Regions from separate parts of the Flavonifractor sp. genome, predicted to be linked through region 1. Evidence: riboswitches for the same ligand, from Rfam matches in the RefSeq annotation. Region 1 holds a riboswitch; each other region holds the start of a gene.
The links. Region 1 has a riboswitch for cobalamin ahead of QZ378_RS09465 (energy-coupling factor ABC transporter permease). Riboswitches for the same ligand answer to the same signal wherever they lie in the genome.
Positions count from the first base shown of each region.

Region 2: it holds a riboswitch for cobalamin, as region 1 does, so the genes downstream of both, QZ378_RS05145 (ABC transporter substrate-binding protein) here and QZ378_RS09465 (energy-coupling factor ABC transporter permease) in region 1, are expected to answer to the same signal.
Region 3: it holds a riboswitch for cobalamin, as region 1 does, so the genes downstream of both, cbiD (cobalt-precorrin-5B (C(1))-methyltransferase CbiD) here and QZ378_RS09465 (energy-coupling factor ABC transporter permease) in region 1, are expected to answer to the same signal.
Region 4: it holds a riboswitch for cobalamin, as region 1 does, so the genes downstream of both, QZ378_RS02675 (AAA family ATPase) here and QZ378_RS09465 (energy-coupling factor ABC transporter permease) in region 1, are expected to answer to the same signal.

Region 1 is NZ_JAHZDL010000068.1:6,703-10,907, reverse strand. Features, by position in the region: gene QZ378_RS09480 (cobyric acid synthase) at 1-215, shown strand, start outside; gene QZ378_RS09475 (precorrin-8X methylmutase) at 219-866, shown strand; gene QZ378_RS09470 (sirohydrochlorin cobaltochelatase) at 946-1,743, shown strand; cobalamin riboswitch at 1,721-1,901, shown strand; partial or broken gene QZ378_RS09465 (energy-coupling factor ABC transporter permease) at 1,934-2,652, shown strand; gene QZ378_RS09460 (energy-coupling factor ABC transporter substrate-binding protein) at 2,666-2,956, shown strand; gene cbiQ (cobalt ECF transporter T component CbiQ) at 2,956-3,735, shown strand; gene QZ378_RS09450 (ATP-binding cassette domain-containing protein) at 3,732-4,205, shown strand, end outside.
Region 2 is NZ_JAHZDL010000024.1:21,289-25,493, reverse strand. Features, by position in the region: gene QZ378_RS05150 (iron ABC transporter permease) at 1-784, opposite strand, end outside; gene QZ378_RS05145 (ABC transporter substrate-binding protein) at 791-1,828, opposite strand; cobalamin riboswitch at 1,961-2,155, opposite strand; gene QZ378_RS05140 (MerR family transcriptional regulator) at 2,586-3,023, shown strand; gene QZ378_RS05135 (hypothetical protein) at 3,159-4,205, opposite strand, start outside.
Region 3 is NZ_JAHZDL010000087.1:4,045-8,249, forward strand. Features, by position in the region: gene metK (methionine adenosyltransferase) at 1-717, shown strand, start outside; gene QZ378_RS10640 (TetR/AcrR family transcriptional regulator) at 847-1,404, shown strand; gene QZ378_RS10645 (hypothetical protein) at 1,467-1,871, shown strand; cobalamin riboswitch at 1,915-2,101, shown strand; gene cbiD (cobalt-precorrin-5B (C(1))-methyltransferase CbiD) at 2,214-3,377, shown strand; gene cobM (precorrin-4 C(11)-methyltransferase) at 3,426-4,181, shown strand; gene QZ378_RS10660 (cobalamin biosynthesis protein) at 4,178-4,205, shown strand, end outside.
Region 4 is NZ_JAHZDL010000010.1:14,995-19,199, forward strand. Features, by position in the region: gene QZ378_RS02670 (VWA domain-containing protein) at 1-505, opposite strand, end outside; gene QZ378_RS02675 (AAA family ATPase) at 498-1,703, opposite strand; cobalamin riboswitch at 1,667-1,860, opposite strand; gene QZ378_RS02680 (ABC transporter ATP-binding protein) at 2,650-4,205, opposite strand, start outside.

The DNA.
Region 1 (4,205 bases):
ATGTGTGGGGCTGCTACGTCCACGGCATCTTTGACAAGGCCGGGGTGGCGGAGGCCCTGGTCAACGCCCTGCTGAGGGCCAAGGGGCTGGAGCCCGGCGCGGCGGCGGTGGACTGGCAGGACTACGCCCAGGGGCAGTACGACAAGCTGGCCGGCGGCCTGCGGGAGAGCCTGGACATGGCGCGGATTTACCGCATACTCAACGGGGAGGAATAATCCATGAAGGAAATTCAGTTACAGCGGGTGGCCCCGGCGGACATCGAGGCCCGGAGCATGGAGCTCATCGCCCAGGAGCTGGGCGAGCGTGTGTTCCCGGCAGACCAGCTGCCGGTGGTCAAGCGGGTGATCCACACCACGGCGGACTTTGAGTATGCCGACAATCTGGTGTTCTCCCCCGGCGCGGTGGAAAAGGGGATCGCCGCCATGAAGGCCGGCTGCACCATCGTCACCGACACCCAGATGGCCTTCTCCGGCGTGAATAAGCGGGTGCTGGAGAAGTTCGGCGGAAGGGCCATGTGCTTCATGTCCGACCCGGACGTGGCCGCCGAGGCCAGGGAGCGGGGAGAGACCCGGGCCACCGTGTCCATGGAGCGGGCCGCCGCCCTGGACGGCCCCCTGGTGCTGGCCATCGGCAACGCCCCCACCGCCCTGGTGCGGGCCTGCCAGCTCATGGACGAGGGGAAGATGAAGCCCGCCCTGGTCATCGGCGTGCCGGTGGGGTTTGTCAACGTGGTGGAGAGCAAGGAGCTGCTGCTCACCATGGACGTGCCCCACATTGTGGCCCGGGGCCGCAAGGGCGGCTCCAATGTGGCCGCCGCCATCTGCAACGCCCTGCTCTATCAGGCCAGCAACAACGCGCGGGAGTAGGGGCGGCCACAGGCCGCCCCTGCAAAGGCATCGATCTGCGCCCGATTCTGCACATTTCGTCCCCACAGGAGGAACAACCATGGACAGACAAGCCATCCTGGCGGTGTCCTTCGGCACCAGCCATTTTGACACCCTGGAAAAGACCATCGCCGCCATCGAGGCGGAGCTGGCCGCCGCCTTCCCGGAGCGAACCCTCCGCCGGGCCTTCACCAGCGGGATGATCCTGCGCAAGCTGGAGAAGGAGGGCACCCACATCGACGACGTGCCCCAGGCCCTGGAGCGCCTGGCGGTCGAGGGGTACCACGATGTGGTGGTGCAGCCCACCCACATCCTCAACGGCGACGAGTACGACAAGCTGATGGCCCAGGCCGCCCCCTTTGCCGGGCGGTTTGCCCGGCTGTCCTTCGGAAAGCCCCTGCTGACGGCAGAGGCGGACTACCGGGCGCTGGCCGACGCCCTGCTCTCCGACCTGCCCGCCCCGTCGGAGGACGCCGCCGTGCTCTACATGGGCCACGGCACGGGGCACTACGCCAACGCCGCCTACACCCAGCTGGAGTACCTGCTCCACGACCTGGGCCGGCGGGACATCGTCATCGGCACGGTGGAGGGCTACCCCGGCTTTGACGAGGCCCTGCGGCGGCTGAAGGAGCGGCACGCAGTGCGCCGGGTGGAGCTGCGGCCCCTGATGGTGGTGGCCGGCGACCACGCCAAGAACGATCTGGCCGGGGACGAGCCCGACTCCTGGAAGTCCATGCTGGAGGCGGAGGGCTATCAGGTGTCCTGCGTCCTGCGGGGTTTGGGGGAGAACCCCGGCGTGCGGGCCCTGTTCGCCGCCCACGCCGAAGCGGCGGAAAAACTCCAGGCGGAGGCCTGTTGACATAGTGCTCCGGAAAAGGGAAGTCGGGTGCAAGTCCCGCGCAGTCCCGCTGCCGTGAGAGAGGAGCCGCCGGGCAAATGCCACTGGGGAGACCTGGGAAGGTGCGCGGCGGCAGAGAGGCTCGAGCCGGAAGACCTTGCCGGAGCATACCACACCATCAGCCTACGAGGTATAGGAAAGGATGAAGATCATGACAACACAACGCAACCACCGCCTGCTGCGCACCGCGGCCCTGATGATCGGGCTGCTGGGCCTGCTGCCCATGAGCGCCTCCGCCATGCACATTGCCGAGGGCTATCTGCCCGCTGGTTGGTGCGTGGTTTGGGGGGCCGTGTGCGTGCCCTTTGTGGCGGCGGGCTTCCTGTCCATCAAAAAGAAGGTGGAGATGGCGCCCCGGGCCAAGATCCTCCTGGCCATGTGCGGGCCTTCGCCTTTGTGCTCTCCGCCCTGAAGCTGCCCTCTTTTACCGGTTCCTGCTCCCACCCCACCGGCGTGGGCCTGGGAGCCATCCTGTTCGGGCCCATGACCATGGCGGTGCTGGGGCTGATCGTCCTGCTGTTCCAGGCCCTGCTGCTGGCCCACGGCGGCCTGACCACCCTGGGGGCCAACACCTTCTCCATGGCCATCGCCGGGCCCATCGTGTCCTGGCTGGTGTACAAGCTGCTGCGGAAGGCCAAGGCCCCGGCGCCCGTGGCGGTGTTCGCCGCCGCCGCCCTGGGGGATCTGTTCACCTATGTGGTGACCTCCTTCCAGCTGGGGGTGATCGACGGGGGCATGGCACGGTACCTGATGGTGTTCGCCGTCACCCAGATCCCACTGGCCATCGCCGAGGGACTGCTCACCGTGGTGGTGTTCAACGTGCTGGAGAAGTACAGCAAGACCGAGCTGGAAACGCTGTGCGTGCTGTAAGGAGGGAGAAGCGATGAAGGTCTGGCAGAAAAATCTGATTCTGATCGCCCTGGTGGTGATCATTGCCGCCCTGCCCCTGTGGCTGCTGCCCAACGCCGAGTTCGGCGGCGCCGACGGACAGGCCGAGGAGGTGGTTCAGGAGCTGAATCCCGGCTACCAGCCCTGGTTTGAGCCCATCCTGGAGCCCGCCAGCGGCGAGGTGGAGTCCCTGCTCTTCGCCCTCCAGGCCGCCGTGGGCGCGGGGATCGTGGGCTTTGTCCTGGGCCGCATCACCAAAAAGCCCGGCGGGAAGGACGAGAGCTGATGGGTACCGACCGCTGGGCCTATCAGTCCCGCCTGCGGCGGGTGGATCCGCTGCCCAAGCTGATCCTCTCCCTGACGGCGCTGGTGGTATGCCTGTGCTGCGGCAGCGGGGTGGTGGGCCTGGCCACGGCGGCGGCCATGGGCGTGCTGATCACCGTTTTGGGGGGCCTGCCCCCCAGGGTATACCTCCATTTTCTCAAGATCCCCATGGCTTTCCTGGCGGTGGGCTGCGCCACCATGCTGGTGCGCAGCTACCCCGCGGGAACGCCGGTTCTGGCCGCCCTTCCGGTGGGAGGGCGGCTGTGGGGCTTTGACGGGGCCGCCCTGGCCGCCGCCGCGGCCCTGTTTTTCCGCGCCCTGGGGGCGGTGGGAGCCATGTACTTCCTGGCCCTCAACACCCCGGTCACCGACCTGACCATGTGCCTGGGGCGGCTCCACGTGCCCCGCCTGCTGGTGGAGCTGATGGAGCTCATCTACCGCTTTATCTTCGTGCTCTCCGAGACGGCGGGGAGCATCCGCACCGCCCAGGCCTCCCGCCTGGGCTACCAGGGGCTGCGCCGCTCCCTGTCCTCCCTGGGAACCATGGCCTCCCTGGTGTTCCTGCGGGCCTGGCGGCGGGCCGACCGGATCTACGCCGCCCTGGAGTCCCGGGGCTATGCCGGCAGCCTCACCACCCTGCCGGGGGACTATGCGCCGGGCCGGGGGCTCTACCCCCTGGCTCTGGCGGTGGCGGCTGGGCAGCTGGCAGTCCTGTTTGCGGAGAGGGGGGTGCTGGGATGAATCCAGCCATCGAGACGAGAGAGCTGTGCTACACCTACGAGGACGGCACCGCCGCCCTGGACCATGTGAGTCTGAAGGCGGAGCGGGGGCGGATCACCGGCATTCTGGGGGCCAACGGGGCGGGGAAGTCCACCCTGTTCCTCAACCTGAACGGGGTGCTCACCCCCCAGAGCGGGGAGGTGCTTCTGGACGGCGCGCCGGTGCGCCGGGATCGAAAGGGCCTGGCGGAGCTGCGCCGCCGGGTGGGCATCGTGTTCCAGGATCCCGACGACCAGCTCTTCTCCGCCGACGTGTACCGGGACATCTCCTTCGGGGCGGTGAACCTGGGCCTGCCCGAGGCGGAGGTCCGCCGCCGGGTGGAGGCGGCCATGGAGCGCACCGGGGTGGCCCACCTGCGGGACAAGCCCACCCACGCCCTCTCCTTCGGCCAGAAGAAGCGGGCGGCCATCGCCGGGGTGCTGGTGATGGAG
Region 2 (4,205 bases), on a different contig from region 1:
ACACCAGCAGGTAGACCAGCCGCCAGCGGTGCAGATCGGTGCCCAGGGTGACCGCCGACTCGTCCCCCAGCAGCATCAGGTTCAGATTGCGGTACTGGGTCCAGAAAAAGAGGGTGCCCGCCAGCACCACGGGGAGGATCACCCCGTTGCTCTGCCAGTCGGCCCCGGCCAGGCTTCCCATGGACCACTGCACCACGGCGGAGGCGGCGTGGTCGTCGTTGAGGATGAAGATAAACAGGTTGGAGAAGCCGGAGCACACGGCGCTCAGGGCGGAACCGGCCAGCAGCAGCTTCACTGCGTTGGCCCGGCCGCCCAGGTTGGCCAGCCCCACCACCGCCAGCGACACCAGGAAGGCCCCGGCGCAGCCCAGCACGCCCATGGCGCTCCCGCCCAGGATGGTGCCCAGGCCCAGCAGCATGGCCAGGGTGGCCCCCAGGTAGGCTCCGGAGGACACGCCCAGCACATAGGGGTCGGCCAGGGGATTTTTGACGATGGCCTGCATGACCACGCCGCACACCGACAGGCCCATGCCCACCCCGATGGCCAGGATCAGCCGGGGCAGGCGGATGAGCCACACCACGTCGTGGACGCCGCCGCTGCCCCACACCGCCGGATCGCCCAGGCCGAAGAGCTCATGGAGAATGACCCGGTACACATCCCCAATGGGGATGGTCATGGTGCCGAAGCTCACCGCCGCCAGCACCGACAGGACCAGCAGGGCCAGCAGAACCAGGCACACCGCCAGATAGGCCGGCCCGCGGCCGGACAGGGCGTTCTTTCTCATGGCGGCTTACAGCTCCAGATCTGGGTACATGCCCTGGGCCAGCGTCCGCAGCCCGTCGATGGTGCGGGGGCCGCTGGCGTACATGTCCCCCAGCATGATCAGGTGGATGTTTCCGCTCTGGACTGCGGAGAGACTGGCAAAGGCTGGGTCGTCCTGGATCAGGGAGAGCTGCTGGGTCATGACGCTCTCGGGATCGTCGCCGGAGTAGGCCATGTAGACCACGAAGATCACGTCGGGATCACAGGCCACCAGATCCTCCTTGCCCATGTCGCTGCCCTCGGGCTTAGCCAGCTCGCCCCCCAGGGCGGTGACCATGTCGCCGGCCAGGGTGTCGGCGCCGTAGTTGGTGATGGTGCCGCTGATGGGCTCCACCACCGCCACACGGACGGGGTCGTGGCCCTCGGCGGCGGCCAGGGTGTGGGCCACCTGGGCCTGCATCTCGTCCACCAGGGCCTGGGCCTTCTCCTCCACGTCGAAGATCCTGCCGATGTTGAGAATGTCGGTGTACTCATTCTCCAGGGTGCGGGAGCCGCCCCGGGCGGTGTTGGAGTTGATGTAGGTGCCCACGCCCTTGTCGTTCCACTCGTACACGTCGCCCAGCTTCTCGTCGCTGAAGTAGGAGCCCCAGGAGAAGATCATGTCGGGCTCCAGCAGGGTGACGGTCTCCTTGTCGGGAGCAAAGACGGTCTCGTCATAGTTCATCTGTGCGAAGCCGTCCTTCCACTCGTCCTTGACCTCGTTGTCCAGGCCGTAGGAGGCCAGCACGTGGTCCTCCAGCCCCAGGGCGATCATGGTCTCGATGCAGCCCTGGTAGACACAGAGTACCCGCTCCGGGGCCTTCTCATAGGTGTACTCCACCGGGTTGCCGGCGTAGTCGTAGCTGGTGATGGTCACCAGGTAGTGGCTGTCGGAGCCGGTGGTCTCTTCCGCCTGGGCGGGGGTGGTCTCCGCGGCGGGGATCTGGGTCTCCGACGGGGTCCCGCCGGAGCAGGCGGCCAGGGAGAGAATCAGGGCCAGCGCAAGGGATAACATACTGCGTTTCATGGGAAATCCTCCTTCTGAAAATATGATCTCACCGCCCGGAAAGCAAAACAAAAAGTCCGCTTTCCGGAGAAAGCGGACTTCCAGGGCTGTCTGGATACGACAACGCTGGACAGGTCTCTTTCTGCGGAAGATACCTATCCACCCGTTCCAAGCAGGTTTCCTGGCTCACGGATCTGCGCTTACCGCGCCTTCTCACCCCGCCTTGACGGCGGGGCAATGGCATTGCTGCGGCTCACTCCCCGTTCACAGTGACCGGATCGCTCGGGATTTGCACCCGATTCCCTATTACCCCAGCGGAAGCTGGGCACTTGGTGGGTTCTGATTGATTGTGGCTTCATTCTAATCCATCCGCCTGCACTTGTCAAGAGATGGGGTGGGACGGCATATGGCTCCCCACTGGCTGTGCCTACCGTCTCGGGCATTTGCTCCTCCACCGGGGCGCGGAAAAATCTCATCAGGCAGGATTCCACCTTTGGCCGGTCGAAGATGTCCTGCGGCCAGATAGACAAGGTCAGTTGGGAGTCGGCTGCCGTCGCCATCCTGGGAGCAGGATTCTCCCCTTTATCACCAGCATCTGCTGTCCCATGCTTGGGCGGGAGAAGGTTCTGCCGGCTTTAACCTCGCGCTTCCCCGCTCGATTTCATTCTGAGAGAAGGCGCTCCGCAACGCCGGTTTGACAGACCGCCGGTTCTCTGATAGAATGGTTCACAAGATCTAAATCTGACTTCAGGTCAAGACTTTTTCAGGAGCTTAAAAGATGTATACAATCGGACAGGTCTCTGAGATGTTTCATATCCCCGTCTCCACCCTTCGGTATTACGACAAGGAGGGGCTCTTCCCCGGGCTGGAACGGGCATCCGGCATCCGACGCTTCGGCGACGCGGAGCTGGAGGCCCTGCGGGTCATCGACTGCCTGAAAAAATCCGGGCTGGAGATCAAGGACATCCGGCAGTTCATGCAGTGGTGCTGCGAGGGCAGCGGAACCTATGGAAAGCGCAGGGAGCTGTTTGAGCGCCAGCGCCGGGTGGTGGAGCAGCAGCTGCGCCAAATGGAAAAGACCCTGTCCATGATCCGCTTCAAATGCTGGTATTATGAGCAGGCCCTTCAGGACGGCAGCGAGGAGCGGGTCACCCGGATGATGCCGGATCACCTGCCGGCGGAGATTCAGAAGCTCTATGACGATGCGCGGTCGTGAGCCCGGAAGGGCTGGGCGGCTGGGCGCGCCCGCACACAGCGCCGTCTGTCATTGGATGAATTGCAGAGACTCCAGCAGGGGCACTCCCGCAGCAGCGGGAGTGCCCCTGCTGTCCGATTGGCGGCCGTCTTCCGGTCACCGAGTCTGATAGCTCCCCTTCTCCGTCTCGGATGCCGGGTAGAACTGGATGGCGGTCTGGGCGGTGTGGAAGGCGCCGAAGCCGTTCCAGATCCCGGATCTGTCGTACTCCTGGGCGGTCATGGCGGGGTAGTTCAGCCATTTGACCTGGTGGGTGTAGTTGCTCCAGGAGTCCAGGAGCCACCCCTCCTCCACCGTCTCCACGCCGTAGGTCAGATAGCCCCGGCAGCGCTCCCCCCGCCGCGGCAGGGAGAAGACGGCGGTGGGGTCGGTGCTCTGGCTCTCCCCCCAGAAGAAAGAGTTGGTGGTGTACGGCTCCGTGGAGATGCTGTAGTAGTCCCCTTCATAGGTGGTTCCCTGCCAGTCGAAGAGCAGCCGGCCGGTCACCTCCCCCTCCTGCCGCCAGCCGTCGAAGCCGTCCCGGGTGGTGGGCCACAGGCTGATGCACTCGGTGGTCCGCAGCCCGGGCTCCGCCTGCCAGAGGAAGTGGTGGATGATGCGCCAGCGCCCGCCCGGCAGCTCCACGGCGATGTCGCTCAGGCGCAGCTCCCGCACGTCGTAGACGGTTTGGACGTGGATGGTTCTCCCTGAGACGCTGCGCTCCTCCCGCCCGTCGTTGAAGGGCTCCTCGCGTACCTCGACGGTCACGCTGAGGGCCCCCTCCAGCAGGGCCAGATCCCCGGGCGCCAGATCCTCCGCCACCTGCTCCGGCATCCCCAGCGCCAGCAAGCTGTCCCGGATCTCCTCCAGCTCCCGCTGTTCTCCGGCCTCCACCGGGCTCCACTCCATGGGGTAGCGGCAGAACACCGTCCCCGCCAGCAGGATGCCCGCCGTCAGGAGAACCGCCCAGGCGATCCACACGACCCGCTCGGACAGGCGCGCCCCGGCGGCCCGCACCACGTAGCCCGCCCCGTCCAGCAGGGCGGGCAGCTTCGCCAGGCTGCGCATGATGCAGATGTAGAGCCCCAGAAAAACCGCCACGAAGAACAGCCCCTGGAGCTGGAGATTCCCCCCGCCCAGCAGGCCCAGGGCCACCAGGGCGCA
Region 3 (4,205 bases), on a different contig from region 1:
CGCCGCCTGGCCGACGTGCGCAAGTCCGGCCAGCTCAAGTGGCTGCGCCCCGACGGCAAGAGCCAGGTCACCGTGGAGTACGGCGACGACGGCCAGGTTCTCTCCTGCCCCGCCATCGTGGTGTCCACCCAGCACGACCCCGACATCGCCCTGAAGGATCTGCGGGAGGCCGTGGTGGAGGAGATCATCAAGCCCATCATCCCCGCCCAGTACATCACCAAGGACACCAAGTTCTACGTCAACCCCACCGGCCGCTTCGTGGTGGGCGGCCCCGTGGGCGACACCGGTCTGACCGGCCGTAAGATCATCGTGGACACCTACGGCGGCTCCGCGGCCCACGGCGGCGGCTGCTTCTCCGGCAAGGATCCCACCAAGGTGGACCGCTCCGCCGCCTACATGGCCCGCTACGTGGCCAAGAACCTGGTGGCCGCCGGCCTGTGCCGCAAGTGCCAGATCGAGCTGGCCTACGCCATCGGCGTGGCCCACCCCGTCTCCGTGCTGGTGGACACCTACGGCACCGGCGTGCTGGACGAGGAGAAGCTCTCCGCCATCGTCAATGAGAACTTCGACCTGCGCCCCGCCAAGATCATCGAGCACCTGGATCTCCGCCGCCCCATCTACGAGCAGACCGCCGCCTACGGCCACTTCGGCCGCACCGACATCGACCTGCCCTGGGAGCACACCGACATGGTGGAGAAGCTGAAGAGCTATCTGTAAGAGAAAACCGGCAGCCTGGAAAAATCCCTGGCGCGGGCAGTGCCCGCGCCGGGGATTTCTGCGTATTTCCGGTTGACAGAAGGGCAGGATCTGCTAAAATGAACTTTGTTCAGAATGGGGGCGAGGCGCGTGAATACGGCAGTTACCTCCCGGCAGGCCCTGCTGGCCGCCAGCCGGGCCGTGGCCCGGCGGCAGGGGCTGGACGGCCTGAGCATCCGGGCGGTGGCGGAGGAGGCCGAGGTCTCCGTGGGCTCGGTCTACAACTACTTCTCCGGCAAGGCGGAGCTGATGGCCGCCACGGTGGAGGAGATCTGGGGGCAGATTCTGTCCGCGCCGGAGGCGGAACCGCCGGAGGATTTCGTCTCCTGCGTCCACGGGCTGTTCCACCGCATCCGAACCGGGGCGGGGGAGTACCCCGGCTTTTTCCGGGGACACGCCGCCGGCTTCCTGCCGGAGGGGCGGGCCGGCGGCCGCCAGGCCATGGAGGAGACCCTGGGGCAGCTCCGCCGGATGCTGCTGCGGGCGCTGGAGGCGGATCGGGCCGTATCGCCCGCCGCCTTTGACGATTGTTTCACCCGGGAGCAGCTGGCCGCCTTTGTGCTGGACAGCCTGCTGGGACAGCTGAGCCGGGGGGCGGACAGCTGCGGCGGGCTGGAGCAGGTGCTCCGGCGGCTGCTCTACCGCTGAAGAGTCCCCGCGCCCGCCGCGGCGCGGAACATGAGATCTGAGACAAGGGGGAACCCGATTTGGTGAAAAAAGAGACGCTGCTCCTGCTGGCCGGACTGGTGTGGGGGGCGGCGGGGGTCAACATCCTGCGCATCGGGCTGCTGGCCTACCCCGGCCACGCCGCAGTGTGGAGCATCGCCCTCTCCGTGCTGGTCTTCGTCCTTTTTCAGGGGAGGGTGTTCGGCCCGCTGGTGCGGCGGCACACGGTGCGCATCCGCGGCTACGGCGCCGTGCGCCAGTGGTTCTGGCGCTTTTTTGACCGGAAATCCTTCCTGATCATGGCCCTGATGATGACGCTGGGCATCGGCCTGCGGGCCAGCGGCCTGGCGCCGGAGGGCTTTATCGCCGTGTTTTACACCGGCCTGGGCGCCTCCCTGCTGACGGCGGGCATCCGCTTCCTGCTGGCGGCCCCCCGCAGGGAATTTTGAAACCCCGCCTTTACTTTTGCCCCGCATCCTGCTATAATAACAGGGAATTCAATGCACCCGCAGTGCGCGGCGGAGCCGCGCATCGGGAAGCCGGTGAAAATCCGGCGCAGTCTTACCTCTACTGTAAGCGTGGACAAAGGCGCACAGGCCATTGGTTCCCAGGGAACCGAGAAGGCGCGCCGGAGGAGGAAACGCAAGCCAGGAGACCTGCTGTGGTGTGCGAACCGGCGTAGCTCTGAGGTGGAGAGGTGCGGCAGACCCCGACAGCAGGGATGCAAAAGGGATGCAAGGATTCTCCTCGTCAGCCGAGGAGGATCTTTTTTGTTGTCAGGAGGTGTCTGTGTGGCAAAGCTGGAGCTGTATATCCCGGTGGGGCGGCAGAAGCTGCGCTGCGGCTACACCACCGGTACCTGCGCCGCGGCGGCCGCCGCCGGGGCCGCGGCCCGGCTGCTCACCGGCGAAACCCTGCCCGCCGTACGCATTGCCACCCCGGCGGGGGTGGCGGTGGAGGCCGAACTGCTCCGGCACGCCGCCGGGGAGGGCTGGGCCGCCTGCGCGGTGCGCAAGGACGGCGGCGACGACCCGGACGTCACCGACGGGGCGCTGATCTTCGCCCGGGTGGAGCGGACGGACACCCCCGGCATTGTCATCGACGGCGGCGAAGGGGTGGGCCGGGTGACCCTGCCCGGCCTGGATCAGCCGGTGGGGGCGGCGGCCATCAACTCCACCCCCCGGCGGATGATCGGGGAGCAGATGGAGGCTGTTATGGCCAAGGCCGGGTACACCGGCGGCCTGCGGGCGGTGATCTCCGTGCCGGAGGGGGAGGCCCTGGCAAAGCGCACCTTCAACCCCCGGCTGGGCATCGTGGGGGGCATCTCCATCCTGGGCACCAGCGGGATTGTGAAGCCCATGAGCGAGGCGGCCCTGCTCGACTCCCTCTACCTGGAGATGGACCAGCGGCGGGCGGCGGGGACGGAGGATCTGCTCCTCACCCCCGGCAACTACGGGGAGAGCTTTGCCAGAGAGGTGCTGGGCCTGAACCTGGACCGCTGGTGCATGTGCAGCAACTACCTGGGGGCGGCCATCGACCACGCCGCCGGGGCGGGGTTCCGCTCCGTGCTGGTGGTGGGGCACCTGGGCAAGCTGATCAAGGCGGCGGCCGGGTGCATGAACACCCACTCCAAGACCGCCGACGCCCGGCGGGAGACGCTCACCGCCCACGCCGCCCTGGCCGGGGCGGACGGAGCACTGCTGCGTGCCCTCTTTGACAGCCCCACCACCGACGCGGGGGTGGAGCTGCTGAAACAGGCCGGCCTGCTGGGGCCGGTGATGGCCTCCATCGGGGAGGCCCTGGACGGACAGTTGAAGCGCCGGGCGGGGGAGGGGCTGACCATCGAGGCCTTCTTCTTCTCCAACCAGTACGGCATTTTGGGAAAGACCCCGGGGGCGGAGCGGCTGCTGGCCCTCCACCGGGCAGCCCCGGATGGCGAAACGGCGGGCGGATGATATCCGCCCCTACACACAACTTGTCTACGCGCTCAGGAGGTTTATATTATGGTACATTTTATCGGCGCGGGCCCCGGCGGGGCGGATCTGATCACGGTGCGGGGTGCCAGACTGCTGGGGGAGGCCGACGTGATCATCTACGCCGGATCCCTGGTGAACCCCGCCCTGCTGGACTACAAGAAGGAGGGCTGCCAGGTCTATAACAGCGCCTCCATGACCCTGGAGCAGGTCATCGAAGTGATGAAGGCCACCGAGGAGAAGGGCGGCGTCACCGTCCGCCTCCACACCGGCGACCCCTCCCTCTACGGGGCCATCCGGGAGCAGATGGACGAGCTGGACAAGCTGGGCATCGCCTACGACGTGACCCCCGGCGTGTCCTCCTTCTCCGGGGCGGCGGCGGCCCTCAACGCCGAGTATACCCTGCCGGAGGTATCACAGTCCGTGATCATCACCCGCATGGCGGGGCGGACGCCGGTGCCCGAGGGGGAGGGGCTGCGCAAGCTGGCCTCCCACGGCTGCACCATGGTGCTGTTCCTGTCCACCGGCCTGCTGGAGCAGGTGGAGGAGGAGCTGACGGCGGGGGGCTATTCTCCCGACACCCCGGCGGCCATCGTCTACAAGGCCACCTGGCCGGAGGAGAAGGTGTTCCGCTGCACCGTGTCCACCCTGGCAAAGACCGCCAGGGAGAACAGGATCACCAAGACGGCGCTGATTACCATCGGGCATTTCCTGGGGGATGATTACGAGCGCTCCAAGCTCTACGACCCCGCCTTCACCCACGAGTTTCGGGAGGCCAGCCGATGACCGTGGCGGTGATCGCCTTTACCC
Region 4 (4,205 bases), on a different contig from region 1:
CGATTACCGCAACATAGATGCCAAAGCGGTCCAGCAGTTGAGGCCGAAGGATCCCCTCCTCCGGATTCATGGTTCCTACCAGAGAAAATCGGGCGGGACAGGTATGGGAAATGCCGTCCCGCTCCACCCGGCACACCCCGCTCTCCAGGGTGTCCAGCAGGGCACCGCTCAGAGCGGCGGGAAGCAGATTGATCTCATCGGCGTACAGCACTGCCCCGTCGGCCCGAGCCAGCAGACCGGGTTGGAATTGCCGCCGGCCAGTGCGCACCGCCGTCTCCAGCTCCACGCCGCCCAAAAGCATGTCCTCCGTGGTGCTCACAGGGAGCTCCACCAGGTGTACGCCCTCCAACCCACCCATGGCCCTCACCAGGGTGGACTTAGCCGTCCCTTTTTCTCCGCACAGCAGTACGCCCCCGATGCGGGGCTCCACAGCCAGGCAGAGAAGCGCCTGCTTTGCCCGCTCCTGACCCACCACGGCGGAGAAGGGATATCGGGCTCTATCCATGGAACAGTTCCCCCCAGTTAAGTTCGGCGCCGCCCCCCTGCTCAAAGGGAGCCCGGCGCAGCCGGTGGGGCAGGGCCAGCTCTGCCGCCTGCCGCAGATCTCCCTCGGCTGCCTCCTGTCGTCCATCCAAGGCGGCCAAGGCCCGTGCCGTCTTGAGCATGGTGATGTCCGCGCGGTGGCCGTCCACCTGGAGCGCAGTGCAGACACGCGCCACCGTGTCAAAGAGCGCCTCGGGAAGAGCCACTTGAGACAGACGGTCCTGCGCCGCCGCGATGCGCCGCCGCAGTTTCTCCTGCTCTGGCTCATAGAACGCACAGAATGCGGCTGGGTCTGTCTCAAAGGCCAGCCGCCGGCGGACGACCTCCTTGCGGGCCTCCGCTTCCGGCTCGCCGTGCACCTCCACCATCAGGCCGAAACGATCCAACAGCTGGGGGCGAAGATCTCCCTCCTCCGGGTTCATGGTGCCTACCAGAATAAAGCGGGCCGGGTGGCTGTAGGAGACCCCCTCCCGTTCCACGGTATTTACCCCCATCGCGGCGGAATCCAGCAGCACATCTACGATGTGGTCCTCCAACAGGTTGATCTCGTCTACATAGAGGATGTTCCCATTTGCCTGAGCCAGCAGCCCGGGCTCAAATGCCTTCACCCCTTCTTTCAGCGCCCGTTCCAGATCCAGAGTACCCACTACCCGATCCTCTGTGGCGCTTACCGGGAGCTCCACCACCCGTCTTCGATAGCGTGCCGTATGTCTGTCCGGTTTGGTGCGGCATTCATCACACAGCATTTCTCCGTCTATTCTGCAGTGGAAGGGGCACCCCTCGGTTACTTCCACCTCATCCATCAGCGCCGCCAAACCGCGTACCGCTGTAGACTTGGCCGTCCCTTTCTCTCCCTGGATAAGCACACCGCCGAGGCGGGGATCTACCAAGTTAAGTAGCAGCGCGGTTTTCAGTTTCTCCTGTCCTACGATTGCCGCAAAGGGATATTCATATCGTTCCATTGGGCATGACCCGCCTTTCTCCATCAAACTGCATGTACCATAACATATAAAAAGCCGGGATTGGAGCATGCTCCAATCCCGGCATATGCCTGCAAACAATCCACCTCGCCTATGGGAAGGGGATTCCTCTGCCGCACACTGGCTCCTGAGATCCGAAGAGCATTTCTGTGCACGCAGCAGGCAGGTTTTCTGACTCATGCATCCTCATCCTCGCCGCCTTCCCGGTATTCTCTACCAGTGGCATTCTTGGCGGGACTCCGCAATTACAGCAGCGGCCCTGTGCGGGAGTTTCACCCGGCTTCCCTTTTCTGTCCTCTCCCGAAGGAGAGGGCACACCTGTGCGCTTGCTATTTTACTTTTGATATCTTGATTGTATTCTCCATTTCATTCATTGTCAATTGCTAATTTCTTTCTAGATGGATTTCGCCAGCTCGAGAATGGGCGAACAGCATATTCGGCCTGTCACAGGCGTCCATCAAATATCTTTTGCAGTCGGACATCTTAATCCGCTTTTGACCAGAAGTTGTCAGGTGTATTCACTCGTAGAAATTATGGACCAGGAGTGCCAGCTGTCGCAGCCACGTGCGCTGTTTTCAGCGTAGTGCATGACGCGTACATTTGGGCAGTGTTGAGCCGCGTGGGAGGGGAGTTTCAATAAGAGGATATACGGCAATCTAGCACTCCTTAGGACAACATCAATTTCAGAGGATATAGGCTCGACATCAGCAAATTGCCGCTGCCGCAGACCATTTCACAGGACGTTGTGTTAGAAAAGTGTTAGAAACGCAAAAAACAAGTGGTCGAAAAAGTGAAAAAAAGTACCGCATTCCAACGGAATACGGTACTTTTATGGTTGCGGGGGAAGGATTTGAACCTTCGACCTCCGGGTTATGAGCTGCTACCGGCAGTTCAATCCTTTGATTTCAAGTGCTTTCCGACCCTTTTCGTTCCAGAAAACTGCCAAATCCCGGAGGTCGTATGCTGCCTGCTCCGCTGGGATTTTTCCCGTTCTGGGTCAAGTCATGGGTCAAAGTAGCAACACGTTATCAGAAATTCGTCACTATAAGACAAAACACCCCAACGGAGGCGCAAGGTCAAAAGAACAATGGCCTGCTGGTCATAAATTACATTCAAAACGACTGATTCATTGAAGCACACTCCAATAAACTCCTCGCTTTTTCATCAGTTCATCATATGTGCCGGACTCCACGATCCCCCGCTCCCCCACCACAAAGATGCGGTCGGCCCGGCGGATGGTGGAGGGACGGTGGGCGATCAGGAAGCAGGTGCGGCCCTCCAGCAGGCGGAGGGTGGCCTGCTGGAGCCGCTGCTCCGTGGTAGTATCCACACTGCTGGTGGCCTCGTCCAGGATGAGGATAGGCGCCCGGCTCACCAGGGCCCGGGCCATGGCCAAAAGCTGGTACTGCCCCTGGCTGAATTCCCCGGCCGCCCCCGACATGAGGGTTTGGTACCCCTGGGGCAGGCGCTGGATGAAACCGTGGGCATGGGCCAGTTTTGCCGCATGGACAACCTCCGCCTCCGTGGCCTCCGGGCGGGCATAGCGCAGATTGTCCAGCACCGTGCCGCGGAAAAAGACGGTCTCCTGGAGCACCACGGAGAAGCACCGGCTCAGTCCTTCCCGGCTGTACCGACCGAGGGGCACGCCGTCCAGCCGGATCTCCCCCGCCGTCGGCTCATAGGCCCGGATCAGCAGGTTGACCAGGGTGGTCTTGCCCGCGCCGGTCTCCCCCACAAATGCGGCCACCTCCCCTGCCCTGACGCGGAAGCTCACATGCTCCAGCACCGGCCTGTCCGGCTCATAGGAGAAGGACACATCCGCAAAGGACACCTCTCCCCGCACCGTCCGGGGTGAGACTGCACCCGGGACATCGGGGGGCAGCTCCGGCTCGTCCAAAATCTCAAAGAGCCGCTCGGCCCCAGCGACGGCCTGCTGAATGCTGGAAAAGAGGGCGGCAATGCTGTTCAGGGGCCGCCCCAACTGCCGGGAGTAGCCCAGGAAGCTGACCACCAGCCCAACGCTCACCGCGCCGCGGAGGGCCAGCACGCCCCCGGCGCAGGCGATCAGGGCAAAGCCCAGGTTGTTGACCATGTTCACCAGCGGGCTGAGCAGGCCGGCGCAGATCTGCGCCTTCACCGATGTGGCGCACAGCGCCCCGTTCATCTGGTCAAACCGCGCCAACAGCTCTTCCTGCTGGTGGTAGAGCTTCACCGTGCGGCTGTTGGAGAGGGACTCCTGCACCAGGCCGCTCAGGCGGCCCAGCTCATCGGCCTGCCGGCGGTAGAGCGTCCTGCTCCGCCGGGAGATCAGGCGGGTGCACAGGGCGATCACCGGCACAGTTGCCAGGGCCGTCAGAGTGAGCAGCGGGCTGAGGGCCGCCATGATGGCCAACGCCCCCGCCACCATCAGCAGGCTGGACAGGAGCTGAGTCACCGTCTCAGCCGCCACGGTGCTGACGTTGTCGGCATCGCTGACCAGGCGGTTCATGGTATCCCCATGGGGGTGGCGGTCAAAGTAGGACAGGGGCAGCCGCCCCAGCTTGGCAAAGCACTCCCTCCGGATGCGGGCCACCATCCGCTGGGAGAGGATCTCCATCCAGCGGCGTCGGCCCCAGTTGCCGAGCCACTGTGCCGCCGCGGCCCCTGCCAGAGTGGGCAGCAGCACTGACAGAGCGGCACGCT